DNA from 3 places in the Sporosarcina sp. NCCP-2331 genome. Region 3 is predicted to be linked to each of the others. Evidence: riboswitches for the same ligand, from Rfam matches in the RefSeq annotation. Region 3 holds a riboswitch; each other region holds the start of a gene.
What was found. Region 3 has a riboswitch for thiamine pyrophosphate ahead of thiC (phosphomethylpyrimidine synthase ThiC). Riboswitches for the same ligand answer to the same signal wherever they lie in the genome.
Positions count from the first base shown of each region.

Region 1: it holds a riboswitch for thiamine pyrophosphate, as region 3 does, so the genes downstream of both, NCCP2331_RS11230 (3-oxoacyl-ACP reductase) here and thiC (phosphomethylpyrimidine synthase ThiC) in region 3, are expected to answer to the same signal.
Region 2: it holds a riboswitch for thiamine pyrophosphate, as region 3 does, so the genes downstream of both, NCCP2331_RS16270 (ECF transporter S component) here and thiC (phosphomethylpyrimidine synthase ThiC) in region 3, are expected to answer to the same signal.

Region 1 covers NZ_BRCD01000017.1:67,256-74,688, forward strand. Annotated here, with positions in the region: gene NCCP2331_RS11205 (3-oxoacid CoA-transferase subunit B) at 1-551, opposite strand, end outside; gene NCCP2331_RS11210 (CoA transferase subunit A) at 548-1,252, opposite strand; gene NCCP2331_RS11215 (ATP-binding protein) at 1,383-3,026, shown strand; gene NCCP2331_RS11220 (response regulator) at 3,040-3,741, shown strand; gene NCCP2331_RS11225 (CitMHS family transporter) at 3,930-5,246, shown strand; TPP riboswitch at 5,306-5,404, shown strand; gene NCCP2331_RS11230 (3-oxoacyl-ACP reductase) at 5,463-6,227, shown strand; gene NCCP2331_RS11235 (hypothetical protein) at 6,773-7,057, shown strand; gene NCCP2331_RS11240 (acyl-CoA dehydrogenase family protein) at 7,116-7,433, opposite strand, start outside.
Region 2 covers NZ_BRCD01000036.1:3,707-11,139, reverse strand. Annotated here, with positions in the region: gene NCCP2331_RS16290 (sensor histidine kinase) at 1-463, shown strand, start outside; gene NCCP2331_RS16285 (LolA family protein) at 460-1,563, shown strand; gene NCCP2331_RS16280 (methyl-accepting chemotaxis protein) at 1,920-3,605, shown strand; gene NCCP2331_RS16275 (exonuclease domain-containing protein) at 3,859-4,434, opposite strand; TPP riboswitch at 4,598-4,709, shown strand; gene NCCP2331_RS16270 (ECF transporter S component) at 4,791-5,360, shown strand; gene NCCP2331_RS16265 (ABC transporter ATP-binding protein) at 5,362-6,846, shown strand; gene NCCP2331_RS16260 (energy-coupling factor transporter transmembrane component T family protein) at 6,824-7,433, shown strand, end outside.
Region 3 covers NZ_BRCD01000009.1:106,387-113,819, forward strand. Annotated here, with positions in the region: gene NCCP2331_RS07320 (DMT family transporter) at 1-266, shown strand, start outside; gene NCCP2331_RS07325 (DMT family transporter) at 269-583, shown strand; gene NCCP2331_RS07330 (methylated-DNA--[protein]-cysteine S-methyltransferase) at 576-1,115, shown strand; TPP riboswitch at 1,161-1,276, shown strand; gene thiC (phosphomethylpyrimidine synthase ThiC) at 1,399-3,171, shown strand; gene NCCP2331_RS07340 (L-lactate permease) at 3,415-5,241, opposite strand; gene NCCP2331_RS07345 (FadR/GntR family transcriptional regulator) at 5,477-6,199, shown strand; gene NCCP2331_RS07350 ((Fe-S)-binding protein) at 6,354-7,073, shown strand; gene NCCP2331_RS07355 (LutB/LldF family L-lactate oxidation iron-sulfur protein) at 7,096-7,433, shown strand, end outside.

The DNA of each region.
Region 1 (7,433 bases), on a different contig from region 3:
GGTGTGACTTCAATCAATGCACGTTCTGTAATAATTTTATTCACTACACCCATGCCCGTCAACGGCAGCGTGCATTGTTTTTTAATTTTCGGCTCCCCATTTTTCGAAACATGATCCATGATGACAATGACTTTTTTCGCGCCGTGAACCAAATCCATCGCCCCGCCCATGCCCTTAATGACCTTTCCAGGAATCATCCAGTTCGCCAAGTCACCTGTTTCCGACACTTCCATCGCACCGAGAATGGCCACGTCAATATGTCCTCCGCGGATCATGGCGAATGACTCCGCACTTGAGAAAAACGACGATCCCGGAATGGTCGTTACGGTTTCTTTCCCCGCATTAATTAGGTCCGGATCAACTTCCTCTTCCAAAGGATAAGGACCAATTCCCAATAAACCATTCTCCGACTGCAGAATCACTGTTTTGTCCGGTGAAATATAATTCGCCACCAGTGTCGGCATGCCGATTCCCAAATTGACGTAATCGCCGTCCCGGATTTCCCGCTCAGCCCGTTTAGCTATCTGTTCTCTGTATTGGTTCGGTTTCATTGAGCATCCTCCTTCGTACGCACAGTCAGGCGCTCAATTCGTTTTTCCTGCTTTGCCTGCAGCAGCCCCTGTACATAAATACTTGGTGTATGAATTATCGCAGGGTCCAACATGCCAGCTTCGACGATTTCTTCTGCTTCCACAATTGTCACAGAAGCGGCCGCCGCCATCATCGGATTAAAGTTTTGCGCTGTTTTATTATAAATTACATTTCCAAACTGATCTGCTTTGTATGCTCTGATCAGCGCAAAGTCCGCACGCAGAGCATGCTCCAATAAATATTCTTTGCCGTCAAAAATACGTGTTTCTTTGCCTTCCGCAATCTGTGTTCCTACTCCTGCAGGTGTATAAAAAGCCGGAATCCCTGCCCCTCCGGCACGGATCTTTTCAGCCAGTGTACCTTGAGGCGTCAGTTCAACTTCCAATTCACCTGACAATACTTGCCGTTCAAACTCTTTATTCTCCCCGACATACGAACCAATCATCTTTTTGATTTGTTTTTCCTTCAATAATAACCCGAGTCCCCAGTCATCCACTCCGCAGTTATTCGAAATGACCGTCAACTCTTTCACACCTTTTTCAGCAAGCGCCATAATCAGCTGCTCGGGTATGCCGACCAGACCGAAGCCGCCGACCATCAATGTGGCACCGTCTTGAATATCGGCGATTGCTTCTGCACCTGTTGAGTAGATCGTTTTCATACGTATCTCCTCCTCGTCTATTTTGAATACTTACAATAATCATAACCTTCCCTATCAATGTATGCAAAAAAGTTTTCTTTCCATGCACATGGTATGCTGAACACAGCGCTAGTGAAGGAGATGTCATCTCATGATTCGTATTAAAAAACAAGATTTGCCAGTCCATTATATAAAAGCAAAACCCTTCCTCAACCTGCATATGAAAATGGTCGGTTTGATTGGAGCACTTGTCCTGACAATTACTTTATTAATCGGCGGATTCATGAGTTTTTTTGTAACGGATACGCTGGAGACACAGATAGGGGAACGGGCGCTCAGCGTGGCAACGAGCGTTTCTTTGATTCCGGAAGTTTCCCGCGCATTCAATTCGGACGATCCTTCCTCTATTATCCAGCCGATTGTACAGAGTATACAGGACCGCACAGATGCAGAGTTTATCGTTGTCGGTAATCGCAATGAAGTTCGTTATGCCCATCCGGACCCTGAACGCATTGGGGAAAAGATGGTCGGAGAAGACAATGAGCGCGCACTTATTTCAGGAGAATCATATATCTCCAAATCAACAGGAACTCTCGGCAGTTCCCTGCGCGCGAAAGTTCCAATTTATGCAGAAGGGGAAATTGTCGGTGTCGTATCAGTCGGCTTTTTGGCAGAGGCCATTAATACAGTAATTTGGGATTACAGTAAAGAAATATGGTTTGTTCTGCTCGCGATCAGTATCGCTGCCATTATAGGCGCTGTATTTATCGCAAACTATATTAAAAAATCTTTATTCGGCCTCGAACCTGAGGAAATCTCTCATTTATTATTCCAGAAAGAAACGATCCTTCATTCCATTCACGAAGGAATCATCGCGATCAATAAAGAAGGACAGATTACTATGATCAACTCTGCCGCTTTAAAGCTGCTGACAAACGATGAACTTCGGACAGAAAAGTGGATTGGCAAGTCGATTCAAGATAGTTTTCCCACTTCAGATTTGCCTTATGTTCTCGAAACCGAACAGGCTATTTTTGATCAGGAAAAAATCCTGGGTACACACAGCGTCTATGTCAACAGTGTGCCAATTTTCTATGAAAACAACGTTTGGGGTGCGGTTGCCACTTTCCGGAATAAAACTGAAATCGAAAATCTGACAAAGAAACTGACGCATATCCAGCAGTATGCGGATGCGCTTCGTTCACAGACTCACGAGTTCTCCAACAAGCTCTATACGATCATGGGACTGACGCGCTTAGGCAAGAAAGAAGAAGTGTTGGATTTCATTCAGGAGGAAATGAATATTCAGCAGGAATGGATGGATGCCTTGCTGAATGAAGTGGAAGACCCCTATGTCAGCGGTTTGCTTGTCGGGAAATTAAACCAGGCAAGCGAAATACAAATTCACGTAACGATACAGCCTGGCAGCCGCTTGCATTCCCCTTTATCCGACCGCACCCGGCAGGCCTTGCTGACTGCTGTCGGAAATTTACTGGATAATGCGTTTGACGCGGTATATGATGAAAAAGCAATTTCCCGGGAAATATCTGTCTTTTTTACGGATATTGGACAGGATATACTGTTCGAAATAGACGATGCCGGACCCGGTATTGCAAGTTCGTTGCTGGATGATGTTTTCAAAAAAGGAACTTCAACAAAAACTGGCTCTGGCAGAGGTTTCGGCCTCGCACTGACAAAACAGGCTGTCGATGCAGTAAACGGTCAGCTGTCTATTGAACCGAGCGAACTTGGAGGCACTTGTTTTGTCGTGACTATTCCAAAAATTACTGAATAAAGGATGGTTTGATATGATAAAGACAATTCGAGTACTGATTGTTGAGGATGATTTTCGGGTGGCGCAAATTAATCGGCAGCTTATTGAACAGATCACCGGTTTTCAAGTACTCGCGGAAATGAAAACTGCAGAAGAAAGCCTCACTTTTTTACAGCAGACAGAGCAGTTGCCTGATCTGATTTTATTGGATGTGTATATTCCGGACAGTCCGGGGCTTGAATTATTTCGGCGTCTCCGCAGCGACTTCCCTGCTATTGATATCGTATTTGTGACTGCGGCAAAAGAGACAGCGACTGTGGAAGAAGCTCTGCATGGCGGCGTGGTCGATTATTTACTGAAACCTGTCGACTTTGACCGATTTCATAAAACATTTACACGCTACCGGGCACGCAAAATTTTATTGGCTTCAAAAGAGGAGGTCAATCAGGAAGATCTGGACCGCCTGTTATACGGAATCGATGTCAGTCCTTCAACAGCCGCCGCACCTGATGGTTTGCCTAAAGGGATTGATCAGTTAACTTTGGAACGAATTGAAGATGTTCTGACGAGCAGTTCAGCAGACGGCATGAATGCGATTGACGTCGGACAGGCAGCCGGGGTCAGCCGTTCCACCGCCAGACGCTATTTGGAATTTCTGGTTTCTGCCGAAAAGGCAAAAGCGCAGCTTCATTACGGCGACGTCGGAAGACCTGAGCGCACCTATTTGAAAATCTGACTGCTCCAGCCGTGAGCAGAATGAACAAAATGCATAGAATAAACTCTATTGGTCTTATAATCATAATCTTTTTAGCCCCTTTCTTCCGTGTTACAGTATGAACAACTTAAGAAGGAATCATTGGATACGCTTAATGTATCCGCTTACATACTTCTTTTATAAACTTGTTCTTATAAGGAGGAAACGCTATGTTAAGTATTATTGGATTATTAACCATCTTTATTATTGTCGCTTTGCTAATCAGCGGCCGGATCACACCGATTGTCGGACTGGTCATCGTGCCGATCTTCGGTGCTTTCTTTGCCGGATATAACTTTAAAGAAATTGGAGAGTTCTTCGGAAGCGGAATCGACTCGGTCACTAGTGTCGTCATTATGTTCATCTTCGCTATTCTGTTTTTTGGAATCATGCAGGATGCCGGCGTTTTCGATCCGCTAATCAATACAATGATCTTTATTTCGCGAGGAAATGTTATTGCAGTTTCAATGGCAACTGTTGTGATCGCAGCAATCGCGCAGCTGGACGGTTCAGGCGCCTCAACGTTCTTGATTACGATTCCGGCATTGCTCCCACTTTATAAACGTTTGAAAATGAGTCCCTATTTACTTCTGCTGCTCGTGGGTACATCCGCAAGTATTGTCAATATGGTGCCATGGGGCGGTCCGCTTGGCCGTGCGGCAGCTGTACTGGGTGTCGATGTAACGGAGCTCTGGCGCCCGCTGATTAAAATTCAGGTCATCGGTCTATTGCTGTTAGTCGCGGTTGCTTTTGTCCTAGGTATGCGCGAAAACCGCCGAATCGCGAAACGCCTCGCCAATGGAGCAGAAGAGGATTTCACAGAAGACGATGTCGAGGAGGAATCCCTACAAACTGTTAATTCTCTGCAGCGTCCGAAAATGCTGTGGCTGAACGTCATTATTGCCGTAACAGTCATCGGACTGCTCGTCTGGGGGAAAGTTCCCGCCGGCTTTATCTTCATGATAGGTTTCAGTATTGCACTGCCTTTGAACTACCGGTCTGTAACTGAGCAGATGGAGCGGATCAAAGCACATGCGCCGAATGCCTTGCTGATGGCTGCAATCATCTTGGCTGCCGGATCATTCTTAGGTATCTTGAACGGCGCCAACATGCTGGATTCCATCGCTACTGATCTAGTAAAAATTCTACCGGCATTCATCGTGCCCTATTTACACATCATCATCGGATTCTTCGGCGTTCCATTCGATTTATTGTTGAGTACCGATGCTTATTATTTCGCTTTATTGCCAATCGTGGAACAAGTTGTTTCCGGATTTGGTGTCCCTTCGATTTCCGCTGCTTATGCGCTGATCGTCGGAAACATCATCGGAACATTCGTCAGCCCGTTCTCTCCGGCCCTTTGGCTTGCACTTGGGCTGGCGGGTCTTGAGATGGGGAAACATATTCGTTACTCATTCCTGATTATGTGGGGATTCAGCATTGTTTTGTTCCTCATCACGATGGCTCTTGGTGTAATTACATTTTAAGAGAGTCGGCTAAACACAGAATATTACCATTATGCTATACTTACTAGACACATATATATAAAGATCACTAGGGGCGCCGATTGGCTGAGAGGAATTTATTCCGACCCTTTGAACCTGATTCGGTTAACACCGGCGGAGGGAAGTGGCGTTTTCTAAACGGCCTCTGACTCCCAGGGGTCTTTTTCTATGAAGTTATGTAAAAGGGAGCTGTATTCATTGGAATTAAAAGATCAGGTCGTATTAGTAACAGGAGCAAGCAGAGGTTTGGGCGCGGCCACCGTGAAAGCATTCGGCGCAGCGGGAGCCAAAGTTGTAGTGAACTATTTCCAAAGTGAAGAGAAAGCTCAGAAGGTCGTCAATGAAATCGGTGCAGACCGCGCGATCGCACTGAAAGCGGATGTACGGAATCCAGAGGAACTGCAGTCGCTCGCCGAAGAGGCAAAGGCGCATTTCGGAAAGCCGATTACAACAGTTGTCAACAATGCATTGATCGACTTTTCATTCAACGGAGATGACCGTGAAAAGCTCGATACAATCGACTGGCAGGATTACTTGAAGCAGCTCGAAGGCTCTGTCGGCGCAACATTACATACGCTTCAGGCGGTCAGGGACGGAATGAATGAGCAGAAATTCGGACGCATCATCAACATCGGAACAAATCTCGTACAAAACCCGGTAGTTCCCTATCACGATTACAACACAAGCAAAGCAGCACTCCTCGGTATGACACGAAGTATGGCAAAAGAACTCGGACCGGACGGCATCACGGTCAACATGGTATCCGGCGGGTTATTATTGAAAACAGACGCAAGCGCCGCCACGCCGGATGCGGTTTTCGACATCATTAAAGCCAGCACACCGATCGACCGCGTTGTGACTCCCGAAGAAGTGGCGGACGTCGTAGTATTCTTCGCTTCCCCCGCAAGCCGTGCGATCACAGGACAGAACCTTGTGGTCGATGGAGGATTGGTGATGGATTAAAAGTAAAAGTATTACCCGGCTGTTCCGGAAGAGTCATGATCGTCTGGCTCTTCCAGGACAGCCTTTTTCATTGGCGGAATTTTTGGAGTGACTTTTTGGCAATGGTGCGGTGGTCGGCCTGTTTGGCGCGTTCGGACGGCGGTTTGGAGCGGCGCAAAGGCGTAAATGTGCGGCAGTCACTGTTTTTGGCGCGCTTCAGGAGCGTTTTGGTGCGGCAAACGGCTTTTTTGGTGCGGTTGGTTATGCTGCGTGCAAGGCAAATATCTAATTTCCTCAGCACACACGATGCGTAAATAAAACTGCCGTCATTTTAACCCGAATAGTTCAGCGATGCTCATGGACACCCTTCAAACGCTCATGGATCCGGCCGCGTGATCATAGCAATGCGCCAAGCGCTCATAGCGCCCCCGCACGTGATCATATTCCCCTGCCAAGTGATCATGAAGCCTCCGCAAATGCTCATAGCACGCAATTTCCCTGCCAAAACGGCACAGCTCTCCTTCAAATATCAACATAAGCTAGAAATGAAGGAGGTGCATACTTTTATGGCATCCAGAAAATTCAGACCTTGCAGCGGCTGTGACTCTCCCTCTGTTTCCCGGCCAGAAAAGAAATGTTACGAAGAACGGCATTTGGTCCATATCATCACCGATTTCCTGATGGGCACGCCTGTAATACTCACACTGATTGATTCAAAAGATACGAAACGAACCGGCTATTATTTAGATTTCAACCGCAGCACACGAACCGTTCATTTCCAGCCCGCCGGAGATACCACTGTTAATGAAATCCCGTTGTCCGAAATTTGTACGATGAAATATCGGACCTGACCCTCGTGATGAATACAGGAAAAGACAGCAGAGCATCAGACTGCCCTGCTGTCTTTTTTCACATCATTTCATCAAAATACTCCACCGTTTTCATCGGTCCGCCAGACTTCCGCAAGTTCCATGTATTTTCCATAAATATTTCCGCCAGCTTTTCATACTTCCCGCCGTATTTATCCGCCCACTCCAGCGTCACAACACTTTCATACAGATCAGACATCCGTTTCATCCAATTTTTCGCTTCGAACGTCTGCAGTGCCTGATCATAACCTGCAAATGCCGTGAGTCCTTCTTGCTGATCAGCGAGCTCTGCCGCCAGCACCTGCTTCCATTCATTGTCGGCAAGCGTCGTAATACGGGATTTCATTTCTTCAATAAA
Region 2 (7,433 bases), on a different contig from region 3:
TGAGAAGCAAATTTCATTGGATATGCAGGTGGATGTGACCGGAGAATTTGCAGTCAATGCCAAACAAATGATGCGGGTTGTGGATAATGTAGTTGCGAATGCTATTTCGCATACTGCAGTTGAAGGAAGCATCGGTTTATCTGCAACTGATGCAAAGGTGATCCCTTCTTGGACATATGATTTTGTACAGCAAGCAATGACGGCTGATGACGGTTTATATTTGATTGTACAAAATGAAGGGAAAGGTGTATCCGAACAGCAGCTCACTCGTGTGTTCGAACCACTTTTCCAAGCAGACATGGCGAGGACAAAAGCCGGCGACCGCGGAAATGGGCTCGGCTTGAGTATCACAAAACAAATTATTGAAAAACACGGCGGCACGGTTCGAATGGTGTCTTCTGAGGAAATCGGCACGGCGATCATTTGCTGGCTGCCGCCAAGTAAAGGAGAGGAAAATGGATGAATTGGTTGAAACCATCCTTATCTATTATAGTCCTGCTGTTTTTCGCAGTCGGACTGGCAGCATGCACTTCTGAAGAGAGTCAATTTTCACCGCAGGAGGTGGTCAATGCCGCACTGAAAGAAGCGGATGAAACTACGTCATACTACGCCGAATATACGATGCATTTCAGTGACGATGAAAGTGATTTTTCTGCAAAAGAGTGGGTGTCTGAAGATGGTAAAAGAAGAGTGGAAATCGCATCTGGGGACGGGGACGGGGACGGGGATGAGCAGAGTATTGCAATCAATGACGGTCAGCAGCTGTCAGTTTATGATCAAGCAAGCAACACCGTCAATATCATGAAGTTTTCTAGCGAAGACCAAGCAGCGCTCACGCAGCAGTCTCCCCGCCAGCAAGCTGAGCATTTATTGAAACTAATAAAAGACACACATGATTTCACCAATGAAGCGGATGAAAAAGTTGCCGGACGAGATACTTTCCACATAGTCGCAAAGACAAAAGACGATGCATCCTTGATTGGCGATCAAGAAGTCTGGATCGATAAAGAGACCTGGATGGTACTGAAATCGGTTTCAAAAAGCGCTCATACTGAACTGATACAGGAATATACGAAGATTGATTTCAAGCCCAAATTGGAAGAAGAATTATTTGTCTTAGATTTCCCCGAAGATGCGACTGTTGAAGTAATGGATGAGGAAAATTACGCACCAAAGGAAGTTTCATTGGAAGACGTAAAGGAATCACTTGGTTCGTATTATCAAATACCTGAAACAGACGGACTTCAATTAGACCGGATTACTGTATTAGAAGGGATTGAGGATCGTCCGGAGTATTCGTTTGACTATAAGAGAAATGACTTGCCCGCCTTTTCCCTGACTGTTTTAAAACCATTGCCGAATGCAGTAGACTTCGGGCAAGTGGGTGCTGAAGAGGAATTGACCATCCGCGGGCAGCAGGGAACGAAAATGGACAGCAGCGGATTCCGGTTCATGGAATGGGAAGAGGAGGGATTGCAGTATAATATCATATTGGAAAACCCCGAAATTGATTTTGACGAGGCACTAACCTATTTAGAATCGATGAAGTTGACAGAAGAATAGATGAGGAGGAATTCTTGTTGAATTGGTATTTGACAGTCATCATGTTTTTGCTGATCTATTCAATCAGCGTCACCTTGCTGTATTTGAAGCAGAGTAAAAAATAAACTCAAGTAATCCATGCCCCTGCACATAGATGCAGGGGCATTTTTTGAGTATTCCAATACTTCCCTCATAGCTGATAAAAAAGAACTTTTTAAGTCTTTTTCACTAGCTCATAGTAAATACTATGAAAAAGCGCTATACTATAAGCACCTACTTTCATCGGTAGTTTCATATTTTCACTGAACACTCATTCTTATTACATATAACTCATGAAAATCCGATGATCATTAATTGTCAGTCAGGAGAGTGGAAAAATGGGTACTTTCAAAAGTATTCGGGGGAAGTTGCTGTTTGGTTTTTCGGTGGTCGTTCTATTAATCGTGCTGGTCGGGTCATATATGATATATACCCTGCAGCAAAACAATAAGTTAACACAAAATATTTTGGAGAAGGAGCTGCCGCTGCTGATTGCAGATGAGCAGCTGTCTCTAGATATGGCGAACCGCATAGCTACATCAAGAGGCTTCATCCTGACAGGAGAGCAGCACTATCAGGATTTATTTGATGAATATACTGCGGACAGTGCAGCTGATCAAGAAGCCATTCGTGAACTCGGTACCAGCCAGGAGACGATGGATCTGATGGACCGCACAGTCAAATGGCGGGAAGCGATCACGGATGATGTATTTACAGAGTATAAGAGAGGCAATGAGGAGGAAGCCCGCGTCAATCTGCTCGCATTAAATGAGGAAGCCCTCTCCTTGATGGGCGCCTATGAAGAGACTGCCAGTAACCGGGAGCAATTCATCATTGAACTGGAAAAAGAGATGCTGGCAGGCGGTAAAACAACTGCCATTGTAGTAACCAGTGTGATTATACTGGTGATACTGCTGAGCATTGCCGCCGCGCTCGTCACATCGAATTCAATTACCCGGCCGCTTGGAATCGTCAACGACCGCATGAAGCGGCTGGCAGACGGCGATTTGACCGGCGAACCGCTTGAGACTCATCTTCGGGATGAAATTGGACAGCTAATTGCCTCTACGAATGAGATGAACAGAAGCACTCATCATCTGCTCGACGAAATCGGGCATGTATCCTCCACTGTTTCTACACAGAGCGAGGAGCTGACCCAGTCAGCTAATGAAGTGAAAGCCGGCACGGAGCAAATTGCCACGACGATGGAAGATTTGGCACACGGTACTGAGTCGCAGGCAGACAATGCGTCCAGCCTGTCAAGCAATATGGAATCTTTTGTGCTGAAAGTCGCTGGTGCCAATGAAAGCGGACGTTTCATTCAGCAGTCTTCTGATGAAATTTTGGGAATGACGGTTGAAGGCAGCGAATTGATGAATTCCTCTTCCAAACAGATGGGATTGATCGATAAGATGGTGCATGAAGCTGTCCTGAAAGTAGAGGGGCTGGATCAGCATACCCAACAGATTTCGGAACTCGTCTCCGTCATCCAAGACATTGCGGCACAGACCAATCTGCTCGCCTTGAATGCAGCAATTGAAGCTGCGCGAGCCGGCGAGCACGGCAAGGGATTTGCAGTCGTGGCTGATGAAGTCCGGAAACTCGCTGAGCAGTCTTCCGCTTCCGTAACGACCATTACCGATATCGTCCGTCGGATTCAAAGCGAGTCCAGTATGGTGACAGATTCGCTTCAAATGGGTTATAAAGAAGTCGAGGAAGGAACGGGCCAAATCGAGCGAACAGGAGAAACCTTCCAGAAAATCAATGAGGCCGTAACAGCAATGACTGAACGAATCCGCGGTATGGCACAAGATCTGCAGGCTATTTCGACGAACAGTGAAGAAATGAGCAGTTCTATCGAAGAAATTGCTGCCATCACAGAAGAATCCGCAGCTGGAGTACAAGAGACATCCGCTTCTTCCGAGCAGGCAAGCAGCGCGATGGAAGAAGTCGCAAAAAGTTCGGGTGACTTGGCAGCGTTGGCAGAAGAACTGAATAATCTTGTCCGACAGTTTAAACTGTAATTATTTCAAATCTTAAAAGCGCCTGTTCTGTAACCTTCAGAACAGGCGCTTTTCTAATTGCCTTTCAAGATTCATTCCAACACTCACATCCTACGCATTTACACTGACAGCATTCTTTTCCCTTTAAGGTACTATTACCCAGCCCCTCCTTTAAAACACAACGGATGATCATAGAGTAATCTAAGTGTCCGTAACGCAAAGAGAGCCGCCCGCAAAGCCAATTAAAAATGACTTTACGGGCGGCTCTCATTAGTTATCTGCGTAGTCCAGCCGGCTTTTTCAGCGGATTCTTCTCCATTAAATATGAAATGAACGTCGCGTCTTCCGCCAGTTTCGAATGTGAATGATTCAACAACACTGCAAGGTTTTTCGCATCATCCAGCGCTCTGTGCGCCTGCTTCACGTCAATCCGATGTGCGTTCAGCAGCTGCTGCAGTTTGCCGTTTTCAAAACCATAATCTTTCCATCTGATCTGCCGGACGGAACAATACCAGTCCATATCAAGCGTTTCGGGCAGCAGCCGGCTGACGAACCCCCTGTCAAATGCAGCATTATGCGCCACGATCCCATCTGCCTGGCTTAAAATTGATATGATTTTATTCATATCAAGCGACTTCCCTCTCACCATCTGATCATGGATCCCTGTAATTCTCGTAATTGTCGAAGGTATCGAATAAAACGGCTCCTGAAACTCGCAATACTCGTCTGTCACACGGACAATCCTGTTGTTTTCAAATTCACCGAGCATGACTCCGAGTTCAATCACTTCACTGCCTTCCGCACTCATACCCGTCGTTTCCACATCTATAAAGGCTATCTGTTTATTCATTGGAAAACTCCTTCACTGTCAATTAATCACTAGTAACTAACTCTTCCAGCGCCGTCTTTTCTTCTATTATACCAGCGCACCCATGTTCTGCAGTAACATCTTGCTCTGATCATTGACAGGTTGCCAGACAAATCTGTCTGCTGTATACTAGCATTGCTAACATAATTGTCCGTACGGGTGCTTGAGTGAATCAGGCTGAGATAGCAGATGAAACCGCTGCTGACCGTGAATCTGATCTGGGTAATGCCAGCGTAGAGAGCGTGTTCGATGGAATAATCGGGATGAATTTCCCTCCTCGGCTGTCTGCTCTTTCAGACGGCTTTTTGTTTAGGCAAAAATAAAAGGAGTGGAATTTATTGAAGAAATTAAAGTTTACAGATTTGCTGATCACCATCATGATCGGCGTGGTCTTCGGCATCCTCATGAAATTCTGGGATGACCTATACACTGTAGTCAAACCAATCATGCCGGTTGCCCGTCAGCTGATCTATGGAATGTGGTTCATGGTGGGTCCCTTCGCCTACCTGCTCATCCGCAAGCCCGGCACCGCATTGATTGCAAGTATTGCAGGTGCAAGTTTATCGGCGTTTGCAGGCCATGGCATTGAAGTATTAATGTACGGGTTTGTACAGGGGCTGGCAGCTGAATTAGTATTTGCGGCAGCCCGCTACAAACGATTTTCCATGCTGGTTGCAGGACTTGCAGGTGTTGCTTCCTGTGCTGCCAGCTTCACACTTGATTTGGTGTACGGTTATGCCGCGCTTGAAACTTGGGCTCTTATTGTGAAATATGGGCTGCGTGCGATCAGCGCATTTATCTTCACCGGCATATTTGCTGTACTGATTGTCCGCGCTCTTGAAAAAACAGGTGTGACATCTTTAATCCGTCCCGTTGATAAAAAAGAATACTCGATGCTGGACCGGTAACATGAAGATGGTTCATTCGAAACAATGCCCGGCCGGCGTCACCAATCTGCGTCTGAAATTTCCGGGTGAGGATTCATTAGTTTTCAAAGATTTCTCGTTTTCTGTGCAGCGGGGTGAAAAAGTTCTGCTGCTCGGACCAAGCGGCTGTGGAAAATCGACACTGCTTCAAGTACTGAGCGGCATCATTCCCAATTCCATTGAGCTGCCAATGAAAGCAGACCAAATTGTACTGCCTGAATCTTGGGGATTCGTCTTCCAAGATCCTGATACGCAATTCTGCATGACGTATGCAGATGAAGAACTGGCATTTGTGCTGGAGAATTTGCAAGCCCCGCGGGATAAAATGGCACCTTTGATTGAAGAAGCGTTAAAGCGTGTAGATCTGCAGCTGAACACATCACATTCGCCAATCAACGAAATGTCGCAGGGCATGAAACAGCGTCTGGCGCTGGCTTCTGTACTTCTGCTGGAGCCCGATGTCCTGTTTCTTGATGAACCGTCTGCCCTTTTGGACCCCGATGGTACGGAGCAGATCTGGTCTTCCATTAAGCAGGCTACAGCTGATAAAACGGTGATCATTGTAGAACATAAAATTGATTTGATTGCCGACTGGGTAGACCGCGTTGTGCTGTTTAGCGACAATGGAGCTATCATCGCAGAAGGTCCGCCGGCGGCTATTTTCGCTGATTATCAGAAAGAATTGAAGCGCTATGGCATCTGGTATCCGGGCGTGTGGAAAGAGTATCTGGAACTGAATAGTTTCCGCTCGATGATGCACAACCGCAAGCCCGTCGGTTCTTCTAATAAAATTCGGTTGAAAGACTTTACCGGTTTTCGCGGAAACACACCAAAAATCCAGGCAGAATGCGCAGAGGTGAAGTCAGGGGACTGGATCACGATTACAGGTGAAAACGGTACAGGTAAAAGTACTCTGCTGCTGTCACTTATGCAACTGCTGCGAACAGAAGGTATTTATGAAGTAAACGGCGAGCCTGTTATCCAGAAAAAGAAGAAACGGCATCTTCCAAAAGGCCTGTCCCTCGTCTTTCAAAATCCCGAGCTGCAATTTGTCACGAACTCGATTGCAGAGGAATTGACCGTTTCATTACACGGCATGCCAAAGGATCAGGCGGAAGCGTATGCCAAAGAACTGATGCACTTGTTTAACTTGCCGGATTCAGCCGGCCGCCACCCCTACCAGCTCTCAACAGGTCAGAAACGCCGGCTTAGTGTAGCAACAGCGCTCACTCCCGGAACTGATATTGTGTTGCTGGACGAACCAACTTTCGGACAGGACGCCCGCAATACGTTCGCGATACTTGAAAAACTCGAGCAGCTGCGGACGGAAGGTGTCACGATTCTAATGGTGACGCATGATATGGAGATTGTTGAACACTTTGCTACATCAGTCTGGACAGTAGCTGACGGCATAGTGCACACGGATTCTGCGGGAGGTGACCGGAATGCTCGCATGGTTCACGCCTGAGCGCAAAACATGGCTGTTTCAAGTGAATCCTGCGCTGAAATTTGTCGTGTTCTTTGCACTATTACTAATCACGCTCTTTAATCAAAATTTCCCGTTCGCTGTCTGGCAAGCTGTTTTTTATGGAGTGTTTTTCTATCTATTCAGCGGCTATTCCATCAGGAAGCTCGCCCTGCTGTCGATTCCGCTGCTGATTTCATTCCTGTCTTCCGCACTGACACTGATCCTGTTCGGTAAAGGAGATACAGTGCTATGGCAGTGGTATTTAATCAAGATTTCTGAAGAGAGCATACAGCACGGTCTGCTGCTCGGCAGTAAGTCGCTGTCATTCGGATTTGTCGGCTTCACATTTCTGCTGACGATTCAGCCTGTGCTGTTTTTCTACGCGATGATGCAGCAATTTCGGCTGCCGTCAAAATATGCATACAGCTTTATCGCGTCATTCCGGCTGATCCCTGCCGTAACGGAAGAACTTCAGATTCGCAGGAATGCGTTGAAAGTGCGGAATATCCAATTTTCGAGAGGTGTTAAAGGCGTTTACGAACGTCTGCAGATGTACACCGTTCCCCTGTTTGCAGAGAGTATCCGCC
Region 3 (7,433 bases):
GCTACTCCGAGACTGCACTGCAATGGACAGGAACCGGTGCAGCGATTATTTTTAGTTTTTATTTTATCATCAAGGCATGTGAAAAACTGCCTTCAGGGACAGTGTATGCTGTATTTACAGGATCGGGTGCTGCGGCTATTTTATTAGTCGATATCCTCGTCTTTCATGCAGGCTTCACTTGGATTACGCTGTCATTCATCGGGCTCATTGTGATCGGCGTTGTCGGTATTAAATTGACGACGGATGAAGCGGAAGGAGGCAGCTGACGATGGCTTGGTTTTACTTGGCAATCGCCAGTCTCGGTGAGATTTTTGGCGTTATGTGCATTAATTATTATTTACAGAAACGCACAGTGAAACGGCTGCTGCTGATCGTCGGTGTTTTTGGTTTTGGTTTTATATTTCTCTCGCTGGCGATGCGTGAAATACAGATGAGTACGGCCTACGCGGTGTGGACCGGGCTTGGTGCAGCCGGTGCTGTGCTTGCCGGAATTTTGATATTCAAGGAATCCGCAAGTGTGAAAAGATTATTCTTTTTATCATTGATTATCATAGGTGCTGTGGGATTGAAATTATTTGGTTGAACGGAAGGCAGTGAGCGGGATGGTTTATTGGACGCGTTTTGAAGTAGAAGACGGCTGTGTGACACTGGCTGCAAATGAAAAGGGAGTCTGTTATATCGGACTTGCAGAGGACAGCGAAGAGCGAATGAAGGAATGGCTGTTTAAACAGACAGGCGTGGTGGAAATGAGAGAAGATACTGACAGATTAGCTGCAAGTGCTGTTGAAATAAAGAAGTATTTATCTGGCGAAGCACAACAATTTGATTCGCCGATTGACTGTATCGGCACGCCATTTCAACTGACTGTATGGAAAGCGCTGCGTGCGATTCCCTATGCGAAAACGGTTACCTACTCAGAGATAGCAGAACAGATCGGACGTCCTGCCGCTGTCCGTGCAGTCGCATCCGCAATTGGAAAAAACCCGCTTTTGCTGATGACTCCCTGCCATCGGGTCATCGCAAAAGACGGAAGCCTGTCCGGTTATCGGGACGGCCCGCAATGGAAAGAACATTTGATTCGTTTAGAGCAAAATACGCTCGGCTCCTCTTATTGACAAAGAAAAAGACTGTGCTACACTGTAGTTGTTCGACAATTCAATAATCATAACTAGGGGTGTCCGGCGTGACTGGACTGAGATGGAATGACTGTATGCATTCCGAACTCTTTGGACCTGATCTGGCTCGTACCAGCGTAGGGAAGTTTTCATTTTTCAATCAGCGTGTTTATTTATGCGTTTTTGAAGACCAGGTCCTTTTACGGATCTGGTCTTTTTTGTCGCTGATTCCCTTTACTCGGATGGAGTCATGGTCTGCCCTCAAAAAGGAGACGATGACAAAATGAAACAAACGACAGAAGAGATTCACATTCACAGCTGTTTTCCGGCCAGCAGCAAAGTTTATATCCAAGGCAGCCGGGAGGACTTGCGCGTACCGATGCGGGAAATTCAATTATCGCCTACCGTGACGGATCAAGGGGAGTTTCCAAATGAACCGTTTCGCGTCTATGATACGAGCGGAAAGTACACAGAAGCAGGCTATAAGGCCGATATTCAAAAGGGACTTCCAGCCATTAAGAAAAATTGGATTGAGGAACGCGGAGATACGGAAGAATACGAAGGGCGGCAAGTGCAGCCTCAGGATAACGGGTTTCGTTCATTGGAACAAATGAAGAATGATGCACAGTTTCCATTGCTGAAGCGTAAGCCCTTGAGAGCGAAAAAAGGTCAGAATGTTACGCAGATGCATTACGCAAGAAAAGGAATGATCACCCCGGAGATGGAGTTTATAGCGATTCGTGAAGGCGTAGAGCCGGAGCTTGTGCGCGATGAGGTGGCAAGGGGCCGGGCGATCATTCCGTCCAACATTAATCATCCTGAAGCGGAACCGATGATTATTGGCAGCCGCTTCCACGTAAAGATCAATGCAAATATCGGAAATTCAGCGGTATCCTCCTCGATAGCAGAGGAAGTGGAGAAGATGACGTGGGCAACTCGCTGGGGTGCAGACAATATCATGGATTTATCGACGGGAAAGAATATCCATACAACTCGCGAGTGGATCATCCGCAATTCACCTGTGCCGGTTGGAACGGTTCCTTTATATCAGGCACTCGAAAAGGTGAATGGCAAAGTCGAAGATCTATCATGGGAAGTATTCCGCGATACATTGATTGAACAGGCAGAGCAGGGTGTCAGCTATTTCACAATTCACGCAGGAGTGCTGCTTCGTTATATACCAATGACAGTGAATCGCGTGACAGGTATCGTCTCGCGCGGCGGTTCAATCATGGCGCAATGGTGCATGCTGCATCATGAAGAAAGTTTTCTTTACACACATTTTGAGGAAATCTGTGAAATTATGAAACAATATGATGTTGCTTTTTCACTTGGAGACGGCTTGCGTCCCGGATCGATTGCGGACGCCAATGACGAGGCACAATTCGCGGAGCTTGAAACGCTGGGTAAATTGACGAAGATTGCCTGGGAGCATGATGTGCAGGTAATGGTTGAAGGACCGGGTCATGTACCGATGCATTTGATTAAGGAGAATGTCGATAAGCAAATGGAAATCTGTCAGGAAGCCCCTTTCTATACATTAGGTCCACTGACAACAGACATCGCGCCGGCTTATGATCATATCACGTCCGCAATCGGCGCGGCGATGATCGGTTGGTTCGGAACGGCGATGCTGTGTTATGTGACGCCGAAAGAACATCTCGGACTGCCGAATAAAGACGATGTTCGGGAGGGTGTCATCACGTATAAGATTGCCGCACACGCTGCAGACTTGGCAAAAGGTCATCCGAATGCGCAAAAACGCGATAATGCACTGTCAAAAGCGCGCTTTGAGTTCCGTTGGAGAGATCAATTTAATTTGAGTTTGGATCCTGAACGTGCAATGGAATATCATGATGAAACGCTGCCGGCTGAAGGTGCGAAAGTCGCTCACTTCTGTTCGATGTGCGGACCGAAATTCTGCAGCATGCGTATTTCACATGACATACGTAAATATGCAGATGAAAACAGTTTGGAAGAGAAGCTGGCGATTGAACAGGGAATGCAGGAGAAAGCGGAGGAATTTAAAAAAGCCGGTGCAGAAATTTATCTTTGATGAGGAGTGGAACAATTGTCTGCAGTAAAACAGTTAGTCCGTCATATAGCTGTACAACGCCACGGTCTGCGTCATTTAGAAGAACAACTGCACCGACTGCAAACGGAATGTACTCATGAATATAAGGAAACTTTATCGCATAGAGAGTGCCGTATATGCATGAAGGTGGAGAGTATTCATTATTAAGAACGATAAATGCAAAACAAAAAGAGCCGTTATGGGCTCTTTTATTATTAATTGCTATTATGATGGCTGACGTAATGTTTCTCCGGATAATGTTTGTTTATCTGTCGCCATTTTGAAAATGTACGCCGCCGCGATGGCGATCGCAATGATCAGCCAGATATTCAGGAAGCCATGGATATATGCCATTCCAAAAAAACCAGCGGTCAATAAATAGTAACTGAGCGGGAATAGCACACGTCGGATCAGCAATCCTTCTTTGCCGATCAGTCCTACCGTTGCAGAAGCGGCAACCACGTTATGCACACAGATCATATTTCCGGCTGCGCCGCCGACAGCCTGCATAGCTACAACAATACCCGCCTGTGCTGTATCGAGCCCTATATTGCCGGCTGTACCAAACTGGAACAGAGAAAACATCATATTACTGAATGTATTGCTGCCTGCGATGAATGCGCCGAGTGCTCCGACAATCGGAGCAACGAGCGGCCAGAATTCTCCAGTGATGACAGAGACACTTTCCGCCAGCACAAGCGGCATATTTTGCCCGGCGAGTGCCGCATTATCCACTGCGACTTTGCCGGCAGCAAGAGATGTATTCAAGAAAACCTTGATCATCGGCACGGCAAAAATTAAGGCAACACCGGCAGTAACAGCAGTTACAAATGAATTTTTCCAGGCCATTGCATATTCTTTAGGCTTCATCCGGTGCAAGAAGTAGCCGAATAATGAAGCGATGATGAAAAAGAAGCCCGGAAGGAACAAAGGAGTCGATACAGTCGTAATACCTGAACCAAATGTGTCTTCAAATTTCAAAGTGAGCGCAGGGTGTTTCAATAAATTTGTTAAGGGTTCCATCGTTCTAGACAGGACAAGTAAACCGGCCAGCACGACATACGGCATCCAAGCGTTCAGCATGGAGATTTTCCTGCTCTCTTCAAATGGTTTGGCTGCTTCGTGATTCAGCTTGCCAAACCAATTTTCTTCCCACTGTGCACGAGGCGGGAAATCAAACGTGTCCTCTGCTTTCGGCATAAACAGCCCTTTGCGAGCTGCGGGCACAACAATGAGTAATGAAATCAATGCACCGAGTAAAGAAGGGAATTCAGGCCCAAGAGTAATTCCAATCAAGAAGTAAGGTATGGTGAAGGCCAATCCCGCAAAAAGAGCAAATTTCCATACTTTAAATCCTTCACGGTACGACTTGGCAGGACTGAAGAACCGAGTTAACAAAGCTGCCAGGAACAACGGAATCAACGAGCCGACCACGCCATGAATCAATACGGTGTTGGCGGTGATTTGCAGCAGATACTCCGGAAAAGTCATTCCGACTTTGTCCAGTGCAGCCATTACTGCAGGCTGATCCCCCAGCCCCGTGAATACACCGATTTGGATGGGAGTTCCAATAGCCCCGAATGAAACAGCGGTACTCTGAATAACGAGCGACACCATAACGGCGGCCAGTGCAGGAAAACCGACGGCAACCAAGAGAGGTGCAGCGACCGCGGCCGGTGTTCCGAATCCAGAGGCACCTTCTATAAAAGAACCGAATAAGAACGCGATGATGATAGCTTGGATCCGGCGGTCAGGAGAAATTGATATGAAGCCGTTGCGAATCGTATGGATCGCGCCGCTTTCTTTTATAGTGTTGAGCAGCAGCACCGCTCCAAACACGATGAATATTACTTCCAATGCAGTGATCAGCCCATTAAATGCGGCACCCGCAACAATATTTCCTTTTGTTCCCCAGACGAAGATGGCAATGAGTGCAGTAACAACAAGAGCGATTGGCATAGCGCGGCTTGCCGGCCAGTTTAAAAAGACCAAGAATACTAGAATTGTAACAATAGGCAGCAGAGCAATGAGTGACAGAACGAGTAAGCTCACAATAAAAAACCTCCTTTTGATTTGTGTCAATACTTGTAAAGCGCTTACAATTTACATAAGGTCATTGGGTCATCTGATGACCCAATGACCGTTAACTCTTTTCATGATTATATAGAGTGTTATAATAAAAGACAAGTAGTTATTTGCGTTTTCTGAAAACTAATTTGTTCTAACGTTCTAACCTATATTCAAACATTATGGATTATAATATAGGACAGAGACAGGAGTGTGGACTGTGGAATATAAACAAATCAAGCCTAAAAAGATATATGAAGAAGTAGCAGAAACGATAGTGAATTTAATTCGCTCCGGTGAATTAAAGCCAGGTGATAAATTAGATTCAGTTCAGCAGCTGGCTGAGAATTTTCATGTCGGGAGATCGGCAGTAAGAGAAGCGCTCACTTCCCTGCGTGCAATGGGTCTGATTGAAATGCGTCAAGGTGAAGGGACATATGTTCTTGAGTTTTCATCTGATGACCTGACTTTCCCTCTTCACAGCGCGATGCTGATGACTGAAGAAGACGTCTTTCATCTGCTGGGTGTGCGGAAAATACTCGAGGCCGGCGCTGCATATGCCGCTGCTGAAAAACGTACAGAAGAAGATCTGTTAAAGATGGAAGCGGCTTTGAATGAAATGAAACAGCATGCAGGAGACATTCTGCTTGGCGAGAAAGCAGATTTGGACTTTCATTTCGCAATTGCCCATGCCAGTGCCAATCCTATTTTGGTCAGTCTGATGAACCATGTGTCCGGTCTGATGGGTGAATCGATGCGGGAGACCCGGCGGATCTGTCTCTTTACGGAGACGGCAACAGTTGATCGTTTACATGAAGAGCATGAAGCGATATTCCTGGCTATTAAGGATGGATTGTCCGACACAGCAACTAGGCATATGCAGGCTCATCTGCAAAACGTAGAATCGGTTTTATCAACTTATATGCGTTCATTACAGAAATGATTTTATTCACCCGTTATTCGATCGGGTGAATTTTTTATCAGAAAACATAGTAAACAGCTATTAAATTCAAAAGATTTATAGTATGCTATGAAATAAGTTAAGTCATCTGATGACCTGTTGACTATTGTAATTTACTAAGAAGAGGTGAATGAAAATGAAAGTCAGTTTGTTTATTACATGCCTGGTAGACATGTTCTATGCAGAAGCTGGAAAAGACATGACGGAAGTATTGGAGCGTCAAGGCTGTGAATTATCGTTTCCAAAAGGGCAGATATGCTGCGGGCAGCCGGCGTATAACAGCGGATATGTAGAAAACTCTAAATCAGCCATGAAAAACATGATCAAAACATTTGAAAGTGCAGAGTATGTAGTGACGCCTTCCGGATCTTGCGCTACGATGTTCAAAATGTATCCTGAAATTTTTGCAGACGAGCCGAAATGGAAAGATAAAGCACAGGAACTTGCGGATAAAACCTATGAATTCACTGAATTTCTGGTTGATGTGCTGAAAGTTGAAAATGTTGGAGCGAAGTTAACGGGAAAAGGTACCTATCATCCATCCTGTCATATGACGAGATTGCTGGGCGTAAAAGAGCCGCCGAAGAAACTGCTCGCTCAAGTAGAAGGACTGGAAATGATTCCTTTGCCGAACGCACACAATTGCTGCGGGTTTGGCGGCACCTTCTCGGTCAAGATGGGGGATATTTCGGAGCAGATGGTCGACGAGAAAGTAGACAGTGCCATGGTGACAGAAGCGGATTATTTAATCGGAGCAGACTGCGGCTGTCTGATGAATATCGGAGGCCGTGCAGAGCGGACAGGTAAGAAAATTCGTGTCATGCACATAGCGGAAGTGTTGAATAGCCGCGAATAATAGTGAAAAGAGGTGAAGCTTTATGTCAATGAAGTTCAGCACGAAAAACTTTACGGATCGCACGAAGGACAATATATCAGATGATTTCATGCGGCAAGCTGTGGCGGGTGCCCAGGAGCGATTGCACGGACGTCGTCTGGATGCGGCAGAAGAGCTCGGGAACTGGGAAGAATGGCGTTCACACGGAGAAGAAATCCGGCAGCACGTATTAGAAAATCTCGATTTTTATCTGCACCAGCTGAGTGAAAACGTGTCACAGCGGGGCGGCCATGTATTTTTTGCTAAAACGGCGGAAGAAGCCAGTAACTATGTCCGTGAAGTAGTGGAGAAAAAAGAAGGCAAGAAAGTCGTTAAATCCAA